Regions from separate parts of the Streptomyces sp. NPDC055254 genome, predicted to be linked through region 1. Evidence: predicted binding sites of a transcription regulator. Region 1 holds the regulator's gene; the other holds the start of a gene.
The links. Region 1 encodes HrcA, which represses chaperone genes, less so after heat shock. Its sites were predicted from a motif close to TTNGCACTCNGNNNNNCNGAGTGCNAA; they were not measured.

Region 1 (6,028 bases):
ACCGAGGCCAATCCGGAGTCGGTCGATCCGCAGTACCTGGCCGAACTGCGCGCCGGCGGCTTCAACCGGCTCTCCTTCGGCATGCAGAGCGCGAAGCAGCACGTCCTGAAGGTGCTCGACCGCACGCACACGCCCGGACGCCCCGAGGCCTGCGTCGCGGAGGCGCGCGCGGCCGGCTTCGAGCACGTGAACCTGGACCTGATCTACGGCACGCCCGGCGAGTCCGACGAGGACTGGCGCGCGTCGCTCGCGGCCGCCCTGGGAGCCGGACCGGATCACATCAGCGCCTACGCGCTGATCGTCGAGGAGGGCACGCAGCTCGCCCGGCGGATCCGCCGGGGCGAGGTCCCGATGACGGACGACGACGTCCACGCCGACCGCTACCTGATCGCGGACGAGGTCATGGCGCAGGCCGGGTACTCCTGGTACGAGGTGTCGAACTGGGCCACTTCGGAGGCCGGCCGCTGTCTGCACAACGAGTTGTACTGGCGCGGCGCCGACTGGTGGGGCGCCGGGCCGGGTGCGCACTCGCACGTCGGGGGCGTGCGCTGGTGGAACGTGAAGCACCCGGGCGCGTACGCCGCCGCACTGGCGCAGGGGCGTTCCCCGGGCGCCGGCCGCGAACTCCTCTCCGAGGAGGACCGGCGCGTGGAGCGGATCCTGCTGGAGCTGCGGCTCGTGGACGGCGTACCGCTGTCCTTGCTGGCTCCGGCCGGGCTGGCGGCCTCGCGCCGCGCACTGGCGGACGGCCTGCTGCACCCCGACCCGTACGAAGCGGGCCGCGCCGTGCTCACCCTGCGCGGCCGCCTCCTGGCCGACGCCGTCGTGCGCGACCTGGTCGACTAGGCCGGGCCGTCTTCTCCGGCATCCCGCGACGGCCCGGCCCCGCCCGCTAGTAGCCCCAGCGCGCCTGGCCGCCGTCCTGGCGGCAGTGGATGATCCGGCCGTTCCCGGCGTGCGTGGAGCGGCCGATGTCGGCCTTGCGGCAGAACTGGCCCGCGTTGTAGCAGTTCCCCGCGTTGGAGACGATCTCGCAGTCCGCGGCCACGGGCTCGGACGGCGGCGCCGGGGCCTTCGTCGCGGGTTGCGGGGTGGGCTTGGTCGCCGCCCGGGTCGTGGGGGCGGCGGGCGCCTTCTGGTCGACGGCGGGGGCGGTGACCGGCGGGGCCGGGACCTGCGTGGGAGTCGGCGAGGGCGGCGGTGTCGGGGACGGAGTCGGTGTCGGGGAGGCCGTCGTCGGGGCCGCCGACGTGAGGGACGGCGGCGCGGGCACCGCGGGCCCCTCGCTCGCGGCCGGCCCGCAGGCGACGGCGGCGCCCGCCACCAGGAGGGCGACCAGCGCCCGCCGGATCCGGTCCCCCGGACGTCCGCGGCCCCTGGAGCCGTCGCCGGTCCCGCTGGAGCCGCCGGTCCCGCTGGAGCCGCCCGTTCTGCTGTCGCCGGTTCTGCCGCCCTCGGTGCTGTGCATCGGTGCCCCCACCTGGAAGTCGCGAAAGGAGGCACATCATAGGAACATCCGTCCGGCGAGGGAGGGGGTTTCGCCGCGATCGTGACCTAGCCCTACGAGGGCGCCGTCACGTGGTCGATGAGGTGTTCCACCGCGCCCAGCAGGGTCGGTTCCAGGTCCTTGTACGAGGTCACGCGCGACAGGATGTGCTGCCAGGCGGCCCCCGTGTTCTCCGGCCAGCCCAGGGCCCGGCAGATGCCCGTCTTCCAGTCCTGGCCGCGAGGGACCGCCGGCCACGCGGGGATGCCGAGCGCGGACGGCTTCACCGCCTGCCAGACGTCCACGTACGGGTGGCCCACGATCAGGACGTCGGGGGAGGTCACCGCCGCCGCGATGCGGGACTCCTTCGACCCCGGCACCAGGTGGTCCACCAGGACGCCCAGGCGGGCGTCCGGGGCCGGGCCGAATTCCGCGACGACGGCGGGAAGTTCGTCGATGCCCTCCAGGTACTCCACCACCACGCCTTCGATCCGCAGGTCGTCGCCCCAGACCCGCTCGACCAGCTCGGCGTCGTGCCGCCCCTCGACATAGATCCGCCCGGCCCGGGCCACCCGAGCCCGGGCGCCGGGGACGGCGATGGACCCGGACGCGGTACGGGCCGCGGCCGCCGGCCCCCGGGGCGGGCGGACCAGGGTGACCACGGCGCCCTCCAGCAGGAAGCCGCACGGATCCATCGGGAAGACCCGCCGCTTGCCGAACCGGTCCTCCAGCGTCACCGTGCCGGCCTCGCAGGCCACCACCGCGCCGCAGAAATCCGTACCCGCCACCTCGACCACCAGGTCGGGCTCCGCCGGCACCTCCGGCACGGCCTTGGGGCGCTTCCACTGCGGGGTCAGGTCGGGGGAGTACTCGCGCATCCGGCCGACAGTAGGAGAGCGGCGCCGGTCACGCCTCCGACACGCCGAAACGGGCCGCCAGTGTGGCGCGTTGCGCACGGACGAAGTCCGCGCCGACCACCGCTCCGTGACCCGGCACGTACAGCGCGTCGTCGCCACCGAGCGACAGCAGCCGGTCCAGGGCGGCGGGCCACCGGGCCGGCATCGCGTCCCGGCCGGCCTGCGGCTCGCCCGACTCCTCCACGAGGTCCCCGCAGAACACCACCTCCCGCCCGCCGGGCACGAAGACCGCCAGGTCGTGCCCGGTGTGCCCCGGTCCCACGTTCGCCAGCAGCACCTGGATCCCGCCCAGCTCCAGCGTCCACTCGCCCGACACCGGGTGGCGGGGCAGCACCAGCAGTTCGACGGCCTCCGCCGCCTCGTCCTGCGGGAGCCCGTGCTCCACCGCCGAGCGCCGCAGCGCCTCGCGGTCACCGGCCAGCACCCCCGCCAGCCCCACCGCCCCGTACACCTCGGCGCCCGCGAACGCCGCTCCGCCCAGCACGTGGTCGAAATGTCCGTGCGTGAATGCGATATGAGTCACGTGCCGCCCGGTCAGCCGCTCCGCCTCGGCCCGCAGCAGCGCCCCCTCCCGGAGGGACGACCCCGGATCCACCAGGAGGACGGAATCGTCCCCCACCACCAGCCCCACGGTGCAGTCCCACACCGGCAGCCGGCGCCGACCGGCCCGTCCGCTCAGCCGTTCCCAGCCCGCCTCTTCCCAACGCACGTCCATACGGCGACGCTACCCTGGCGGGCCTCCCTTGCCAGGGGCTTACTACCCGGCCGTACACTGAGCGGGGGATCTCTGGCACTCGAACGCTCGGAGTGCCAACGGAGCAGGCAACGGACCACAGCTGGAGGTGTGCGCGATGCTCAGTGAACGCAGACTCGAAGTGCTGCGCGCCATCGTCCAGGACTACGTCGGGACGGAGGAGCCGGTCGGCTCCAAGGCGCTCACCGAGCGGCACCGGCTCGGCGTCTCGCCCGCCACCGTGCGCAACGACATGGCCGTGCTGGAGGAGGAGGGCTACATCGCCCAGCCCCACACCAGCGCCGGCCGGATCCCCACCGACAAGGGCTACCGCCTCTTCGTCGACAAGCTGGCGGGGGTCAAACCACTGTCGTCGCCGGAGCGCCGGGCGATCCAGAACTTCCTCGACGGCGCCGTCGACCTCGACGACGTGGTCGGCCGTACGGTGCGGCTGCTCGCGCAGCTGACCCGGCAGGTCGCCGTCGTCCAGTACCCGAGCCTGACCCGGTCGACCGTCCGGCACGTGGAGCTGCTCCCGCTGGCTCCCGCGCGCCTGATGCTCGTACTGATCACGGACACCGGGCGGGTCGAGCAGCGGCTGATCGACTGCCCGAGCCCATTCGGCGAGGCCTCGCTCGCGGACCTGCGGGCCCGGCTCAACAGCCGGGTCGTCGGCCGTCGGTTCACCGACGTGCCGCCGCTCGTCCAGGACCTTCCCGAATCCTTCGAGGCCGAGGACCGCGGCACGGTCTCCACGGTGCTCGCGACCCTCCTCGAAACCCTGGTCGAGGAAGCCGAGGAACGGCTGATGATCGGCGGTACCGCCAATCTCACCCGCTTCGGACACGATTTTCCCCTGACGATCAGGCCGGTGCTGGAGGCGCTGGAGGAGCAGGTCGTGCTCCTCAAGCTGCTCGGCGAGGCCAACGAGTCGGGAATGGCCGTACGGATCGGGCACGAGAACGCCTACGAGGGGCTGAACTCCACGTCGGTCGTCTCGGTCGGTTACGGTTCGGGCGGCGAAGCAGTCGCCAAACTCGGCGTGGTCGGACCGACCCGCATGGACTACCCCGGAACGATGGGAGCGGTACGCGCAGTGGCACGTTACGTCGGACAGATCCTGGCGGAGTCGTAAGTGGCCACGGACTACTACGCCGTTCTCGGCGTGCGCCGCGACGCATCGCAGGACGAGATCAAGAAGGCATTCCGGCGGCTCGCGCGCGAGCTGCACCCGGATGTGAACCCCGATCCCAAGACGCAAGAGCGTTTCAAGGAGATCAACGCGGCGTACGAGGTGCTCTCGGACCCGCAGAAGAAGCAGGTCTACGACCTCGGCGGCGACCCGCTGTCCTCCTCGGGCGGCGCCGGCGCGGGCGGCTTCGGAGCGGGTGGCTTCGGCAACTTCTCCGACATCATGGACGCCTTCTTCGGCCAGACCTCGCAGCGCGGGCCGCGCTCGCGGACCCGGCGCGGCCAGGACGCGATGATCCGCCTGGACCTGGAGCTGGACGAAGCCGCCTTCGGGACGACCAAGGACATCCAGGTCGACACGGCGATCGTCTGCACCACCTGCTCCGGCGAGGGTGCCGCCCCCGGCACCTCGGCGCAGACATGTGACATGTGCCGCGGCCGCGGTGAGGTCTCGCAGGTCACCCGGTCCTTCCTGGGCCAGGTCATGACCTCCCGCCCCTGCCCGCAGTGCCAGGGCTTCGGCACCGTCGTCCCGACCCCGTGCCCCGAGTGCGCGGGCGACGGCCGGGTCCGGTCCCGCCGCAGCCTGACGGTCAAGATCCCGGCGGGCGTCGAGAACGGCACCCGCATCCAGCTCGCGGGCGAGGGCGAGGTCGGCCCCGGCGGCGGCCCCGCCGGCGACCTGTACGTGGAGATCCACGAGCTGCCGCACCCGACGTTCCAGCGGCGCGGGGACGACCTGCACTGCACGGTCACCATCCCGATGACGGCGGCGTCCCTCGGCACCAAGTGCCCGCTGGAGACGCTGGACGGCATGGAGGAGATCGACATCCGGCCCGGCACCCAGTCCGGCCAGTCGATCCCGCTGCACGGGCGCGGCGTCACGCATCTGCGCGGCGGCGGGCGCGGCGACCTGATGGTCCACGTCGAGGTCACGACCCCGAGCAAGCTCGACCCGCAGCAGGAGGACCTGCTGCGCCAGCTCGCGAAGCTGCGCGGCGAGGAGCGGCCCACGGGCCAGTTCGCGCCGGGCCAGCAGGGCCTGTTCAGCCGTTTGAAGGACGCTTTCAACGGTCGCTGACGGGCGAGCCGAACACCGTACGAGCCCGGCCGGGGACGCCCCCGCGCCGGGCTCGGCGCATGTCCGGCGGAGCTCGGTGAAGCGGACTATGCCAGGCGAATGCCATGATTCGGCCCCCCGCACGGGACGTGGCACGATGCGTCCATGTCCTCCTCGCCGAACGGTCTCACCCCTTACCCGATCGTGCAGGCTCCCATGGCGGGCGGCGCCTCCAGCCCGCTGCTCGCCGCCGCCGTGTGCGAGGCGGGCGGGCTGGGGTTCCTGGCCGGGGGGTACAAGACCGCCGACGGCATGTACCAGGAGATCAAGCAGGTCCGCGCCCTGACCCGGCGCCCGTTCGGCGTCAACCTCTTCATGCCGCAGACCGGCTGCGCCGACCCGGCCGCGGTGGAGGCCTACCGGGGGCAGCTGGCCGGCGAGGCGAGCTGGTACGGGATCTCCCTCGCCGACGAGGACGTCTACAGCACCTGCGACGACGGCTACGACGCGAAGCTCGCCATCCTGCTCGAAGACCCGGTCCCGGTCGTCTCCTTCACCTTCGGCTGTCCCGGGGCCGCGGCGCTGGCGGCGCTGCGGAAGGCGGGCACCCGCACCACCGTGACCGTGACCTCCGTCGAGGA
Region 2 (6,028 bases), on a different contig from region 1:
AGGTTGTCGGCGACAAGCACACGTCCGCGGTAGGCGGGACTGTCATCGTCGCCCTTGAGGGTGTCGATGATGATGCCGTTACCGTCGGAGTAGCAGCCGCACTTCTCCCATTTGATCTTTGTTTCGTTGTCGTGGACACGGTTGCCGGTAATGCGGATCTTGTATTCCTGCGCGTCACCGCCGCCGACGTCGCGCGGGGTGAGGATGGAGATTCCACTGGTCGCGTAGACCGTGTACCACGAATTCGAGTAGACGTGGTTGTTGGAGACGGTCACGTGGTCGGAGTCCATCACCGCGATGCCGCCGCCGGCGCAGTGGTGTATCTCGTTGCCGATCACCTCGATGTGGTGCGAGGGGGCGCCGGTGGATCTGTTGCGTTCCACGGAGATGCAGTTGGTGTTGAACGTGGGGTCCGTCTTGTTCGCCCCGCGCTCCGCCGCGGCCAGGTTCAGGGCGTCGTTGTTGCCCTTGATCTCCAGGCCCTTGATGGTGATGTAGGACGCACCGTTGACGGCGATCGCGTTCCATGCGCTGACCGCCTGGATCACCGGGTGGTGGCCCTGGTGCGCGGTGAAGGTTATGGGGGCGCCGGGGAGGCCTGAGCGGGTGAGGCTCAAGACGTTGGAGCCCTTGGAGTGTTCGGAGTACGTACCGTTCATGATCGAGACGGTGTCGCCGGGGCCCGCACTGTCCGCGGCCTTCTGGAGGGTGCGGAAGGGGGCTCCGGCCGAGGTTCCCGGGTTGCCGTCATCGCCGCTGGGGCTGACGAAGTACGTGCCGGCCGCGGCGTGGGCGATGCCCGCTCCCATGGTGACAAGGCCGAGTGGGGCGGACGAAGCAAGCAGTGCCGCGGTCACGGCGAGGGTGCTCGTGCGTTTCATTGTTGCCTGGTCTCCGAGATTGTCCTGGCGGCAGCGGTACGCGGCCTGCGTCGGCGGGAGCCGCAGGCAGGGGGAAGGGCGCAGGGGGCGCATCGCTCCGTGTCGCCGCGCCGGGGTCAGAGCGCTCGGCGCTGCGCCCCCAAGTCCGCTGTGAGGGGCATGAGTTGCGTGAGTGACAGTCGCAGACCGAAAAACCGTATGCAACCCCCGTCCCGGTGTAAGCATTTTGACGCACCGTCAGTTATTGGTTCGGCCCTCGCCGACCGGGCGGGGCATGGCCACGGCCCGCTGGGCGTCAGAAGACGGCGACGGCGGAATCCTCGGACCCGGACGACTCCTCCCCGGCCGGCACGGAATCTCTGACTCAGGTCACTGGTGCTCGGCGGCGGCGGCGCGGGCGGCCTGCACGAAGGCGCGGATCAGCTCCGGGGACTTCACCCCGCGCTCCCGTTCCACCCCGCTGGACACGTCCACGCCCCAGGCGCCGGTGATCCGGACGGCCTCCCCGACATTGGCCGGGGTGAGCCCGCCCGCCAGCAACCACCGGCCCTCGGGCGCCGTGAACCGGGCCGAGCCCCAGTTCCACGGCCGGCCCGACCCCGGATCGGGGGCGTCGAGCAGCAGCAGGTCCTCCCCGTACTCCCCGCAGCGCTCCACCTGCTCGGCCGTGGCCCGCAGCAGCGTCCGGCCCGGCGCGCGGAGGTCCCCGTAGTACTCGGGCCCCTCGTCCCCGTGCAGCTGCACGGCCCGGACCCCGCTCTCCTCGGTCAGTCGCCGGACCTCCGCGAGGGACTGTCCCCGGAACACCCCGACGGTCAGCACCCCGTCCGGCACCCGCCCGGCCAGCTCCCGCGCCTCGGCGGCGCCGACGGTCCGCGGGCTGCCGGGGGCGAAGACGAAGCCGACGGCGTCCGCCCCGGCCGCGACGGCCGCATCCACGTCATGGGCGGTCCTGAGGCCGCAGATCTTCACGAACAGTGCGCTGCTTTCGCTCATGCCCCGAGTCAACCAAACCCCGGGACCCCCCGCCGCCCCGTCCCGAACCCCGGGCACTCCGGCACTCCCGGCCCTCACCTGGTGAGGCACGGGCACAGCACGTCACGCGGCGGAATCGAGGGTGCCCGGCACGACTTCTGAGCCCGGCCCCGGCAGCCGGCCCCCGGCAGTCCGGAATCCGTTCGGCCGGACGCCGCGGCGCACGCAGAATGAGTGCCATGAACGACAACGGGGTGGACATCGCCACAGGCGGACCGGACTCCGAGCTCGACGCGCGGTTGAGCAAGGAGCTGGACGCCTTCAACCAGGCGGCGACGGCAGGGCACGAGCAGTCCGAATTCACCGTACGGATCACGGACGCGGACGGCGCGCTCGTCGCGGGACTGTCCGGCTGGAGCTGGGGCGACCGCGCGGGCATCGGGATGACCTGGGTCCGCGAGGACTGCCGGGGCGGAGGCTGGGGCGCGAAGCTGCTGGCCGCGGCCGAGGAGGAGGCCCGCCGCCGGGGCTGCGCCACGATCCTGGTCTCGTCCTTCACCTTCCAGGCGCCGGCCTTCTACGCCCGCCACGGCTACGCGGAGACGGCCCGCGTCCCGGGTTTCCCGGCCGGCCACGAGGACGTGTACTTCCTCAAGCGGCTCAAGCCCTGATCCCGGCACCGCCGGGCGATCCCGAAGAACCCGCCGGAACGCCCGAGGAACCCGGAACGCCCGAGGAACCCGCCGGAACGCCCGAGGGCGGCACCCCCGCGGGGGTGCCGCCCTCGTTCGAGAACAGCCGATCAGCCAGGGGCCGATCAGAAGTCCATGTCACCGCCCGGCATGCCGCCGCCCGCGGGGGCACCGGCCTTCTCGGGCTTGTCGGCGATGACGGCCTCGGTCGTCAGGAACAGCGCGGCGATCGACGCGGCGTTCTGCAGCGCGGAGCGCGTGACCTTCGCCGGGTCGATGATGCCCTCGGCGATCATGTCGACGTACTTGCCGGTCGCGGCGTTCAGGCCGTGACCGATCGGCAGGTTGCGCACCTTCTCGACGACGACGCCACCCTCAAGGCCACCGTTGACGGCGATCTGCTTGAGCGGGGCCTCCAGGGCCAGGCGCACGGCGTTGGCGCCGGTCGCCTCGTCGCCCGTGAGCTCCAGCTTCTCGAAGACCGCGGAGGCCTGCAGCAGGGCCACGCCACCACCGGCGACGATGCCCTCCTCGACGGCCGCCTTCGCGTTGCGAACGGCGTCCTCGATGCGGTGCTTGCGCTCCTTGAGCTCCACCTCGGTCGCGGCGCCGGCCTTGATGACGGCCACGCCGCCGGCCAGCTTCGCGAGGCGCTCCTGGAGCTTCTCGCGGTCGTAGTCCGAGTCGGAGTTCTCGATCTCGGCGCGGATCTGGTTCACGCGACCGGCGACCTGGTCGCTGTCACCGGCACCGTCGACGATGGTGGTCTCGTCCTTGGTGATGACGACCTTGCGGGCGCGGCCCAGGAGGTCGAGACCGGCGTTCTCCAGCTTGAGGCCGACCTCCTCGGAGATGACGGTGCCACCGGTGAGGATGGCGATGTCGCCGAGCATGGCCTTGCGGCGGTCACCGAAGCCCGGGGCCTTGACGGCGACGGACTTGAAGGTGCCGCGGATCTTGTTGACGACCAGGGTCGACAGGGCCTCGCCCTCGACGTCCTCGGCGATGATCAGCAGCGGCTTGCCGGACTGCATGACCTTCTCCAGGAGCGGCAGCAGGTCCTTGACCGAGCCGATCTTGGAGTTGACGATCAGGATGTACGGGTCGTCGAGGGACGACTCCATGCGCTCCATGTCGGTGGCGAAGTACGCCGAGATGTAGCCCTTGTCGAAGCGCATGCCCTCGGTGAGCTCAAGCTCCAGACCGAAGGTCTGCGACTCCTCGACGGTGATGACGCCTTCCTTGCCGACCTTGTCCATGGCCTCGGCGATGAGCTCGCCGATCTGGGTGTCGGCGGCGGAGATGGAGGCCGTGGAAGCGATCTGCTCCTTGGTCTCGACATCCTTGGCCTGGGCGAGCAGGGCGGCGGAGACGGCCTCGACGGCCTTCTCGATACCACGCTTGAGGGCCATCGGGTTGGCGCCGGCGGCTACGTTGCGCAGGCCCTCGCGGACGAGCGCCTGAGCCAGCACCGTGGCGGTGGTCGTACCGTCGCCGGCGACGTCGTCCGTCTTCTTGGCGACTTCCTTGACCAGCTCGGCGCCGATCTTCTCGTACGGGTCCTCGAGCTCGATCTCCTTGGCGATGGAGACACCATCGTTGGTGATCGTGGGGGCGCCCCACTTCTTCTCAAGGACGACGTTGCGACCCTTGGGGCCAAGGGTGACCTTGACGGCGTCGGCGAGCTGGTTCATCCCACGCTCGAGACCGCGCCGGGCCTCCTCGTCGAACGCAATGATCTTGGCCATCTGAAGTGGTCCTCCCGGACAGGGGTGGATTGCTCCGGACCGCGCCCGCGCCCGCGACGGACGGCCTGAGTGCCCGGCGGTTCCTTCCCGCCGGACCCTGCGGGCCTCACCGGCCCGGTCCTCGTTTTGGTAGCACTCTCGACAGGAGAGTGCTAACGCCAATGATTAGCACTCGACCCCTCCGAGTGCAAGCGGCTTCGGGCAATGGCCGGGTGAACGTCGGCCCCCGCACGGGCCCAGAACGGGCCGCACACGGCCCCCCGCACGGGCCGCGACGCGCGAGGGGCCCACATCCCGTGTCCGGGATGTGGGCCCCTCGTCGTGCACGCGTGGGCGGTCGATCGCGCCAGGACTAGCCGAGTGCGAGCTTGACCATGTCCGCCTGCGGACCCTTCTGGCCCTGCGAGATCTCGAACTCGACCCGCTGACCCTCTTCAAGGGTGCGGTACCCGTCCATCTGGATGGCGCTGTAGTGGACGAACACATCCGCACCACCGTCGACCGCGATGAAGCCGTAGCCCTTCTCCGCGTTGAACCACTTGACGGTGCCCTGAGCCATGCCTAACTCCCCTATTACTGGCCCTTGCGCAGGAACGCACTTCGCGATCCCGGGTCAGAACTTGCGTCGGAACGCGTCGACCGAGGCTGAATGTATCTGCGCGGGTGCTGTCTGCAACAGGTCAATCCGACGAGAATTCAGGACACCCGGATACATTGAAATAGAGTGAAAATTTGGCATCTTCCTGGGCAACTCGGGCTCGACATATCTCGCCAAAGCCCCATACCGCACTCGCACATTGACCCGATGTCGACCCTCACGCGACCCGTACATATGCGGCGGGCAAGTCCAGCGGAGGGGACTTCCCCAACTCTACCGCGCCCAACCAAACAGAATTACCCCCTCCACTTGTTGACGGAGGGGGTAATAAAGGATTCGCGTGGCGTCCGGGACACCGGCCTCAGGGGCCGGACCCGTCCGGTCCCGTCCGGACGGGACCGGTCAGCCGCCCGCGACGGCGGGGATGATCGAGACGCCGGCGCCGTCCGGCGTCTTCGCCTCCAGCCCGCCCTCGAAGCGCACGTCGTCGTCGTTGACGTAGACGTTCACGAAGCGGCGCAGCTTGCCCTGGTCGTCCAGGACGCGCGCGGCGATGCCCGGGTGGCTCTGCTCCAGGGACTGGATGACCTCCGCCAGCGTGGCGCCCTCGGCGGGGACCTCGGCCCGGCCGCCGGTGTAGGTGCGCAGGATGGTGGGGATGCGGACGTTGACGCTCATGGTGCTACTGCCTTTCCGGTGTGCGGGAGTGGTCGTCAGGCCAGGCCGGCGGCGCGGAAGGCGTCCAGGCTCGGGCGGATGGTGGCGCTCTGCCCGCTGTCGGCGGCCACCGCCTCCAGGGTCTTGAGGCCGTCGCCGGTGTTCAGGACGACCGTCGTCAGCGTCGGGTCGAGCTGCCCGTTCTCGATGAGCTTCTTCGTCACGCCGACGGTCACGCCACCCGCGGTCTCGGCGAAGATGCCCTCGGTCTGGGCGAGGATCTTGATGGCCTCGACGACCTGCTCGTCGTTGACGTCCTCGACGAAGCCACCGGTCCGGCGCGCGATGTCCAGCACGTACGGGCCGTCCGCCGGGTTGCCGATGGCCAGCGACTTGGCGATGGTGTTCGGCTTCTGCGGGCGGACCACGTCGTGACCGGCCTTGAAGGCGGTCGATACCGGGGAGCAGCCCTCGGCC

Region 2: the regulator HrcA is predicted to act here: its motif matches at 4,426-4,452, upstream of groL (chaperonin GroEL).

What each region holds. Positions count from the first base shown of each region.
Region 1 covers NZ_JBSGQV010000019.1:78,655-84,682, reverse strand. Annotated here, with positions in the region: gene hemW (radical SAM family heme chaperone HemW) at 1-846, shown strand, start outside; gene ACWFQ8_RS19715 (hypothetical protein) at 893-1,468, opposite strand; gene ACWFQ8_RS19710 (DUF3097 domain-containing protein) at 1,561-2,364, opposite strand; gene ACWFQ8_RS19705 (MBL fold metallo-hydrolase) at 2,393-3,118, opposite strand; gene hrcA (heat-inducible transcriptional repressor HrcA) at 3,255-4,271, shown strand; gene dnaJ (molecular chaperone DnaJ) at 4,272-5,408, shown strand; gene ACWFQ8_RS19690 (nitronate monooxygenase) at 5,553-6,028, shown strand, end outside.
Region 2 covers NZ_JBSGQV010000012.1:126,207-132,234, forward strand. Annotated here, with positions in the region: gene ACWFQ8_RS15270 (right-handed parallel beta-helix repeat-containing protein) at 1-881, opposite strand, end outside; gene ACWFQ8_RS15275 (phosphoribosylanthranilate isomerase) at 1,251-1,877, opposite strand; gene ACWFQ8_RS15280 (GNAT family N-acetyltransferase) at 2,096-2,527, shown strand; gene groL (chaperonin GroEL) at 2,674-4,296, opposite strand; gene ACWFQ8_RS15290 (cold-shock protein) at 4,649-4,855, opposite strand; gene ACWFQ8_RS15295 (MoaD/ThiS family protein) at 5,297-5,572, opposite strand; gene thrC (threonine synthase) at 5,608-6,028, opposite strand, start outside.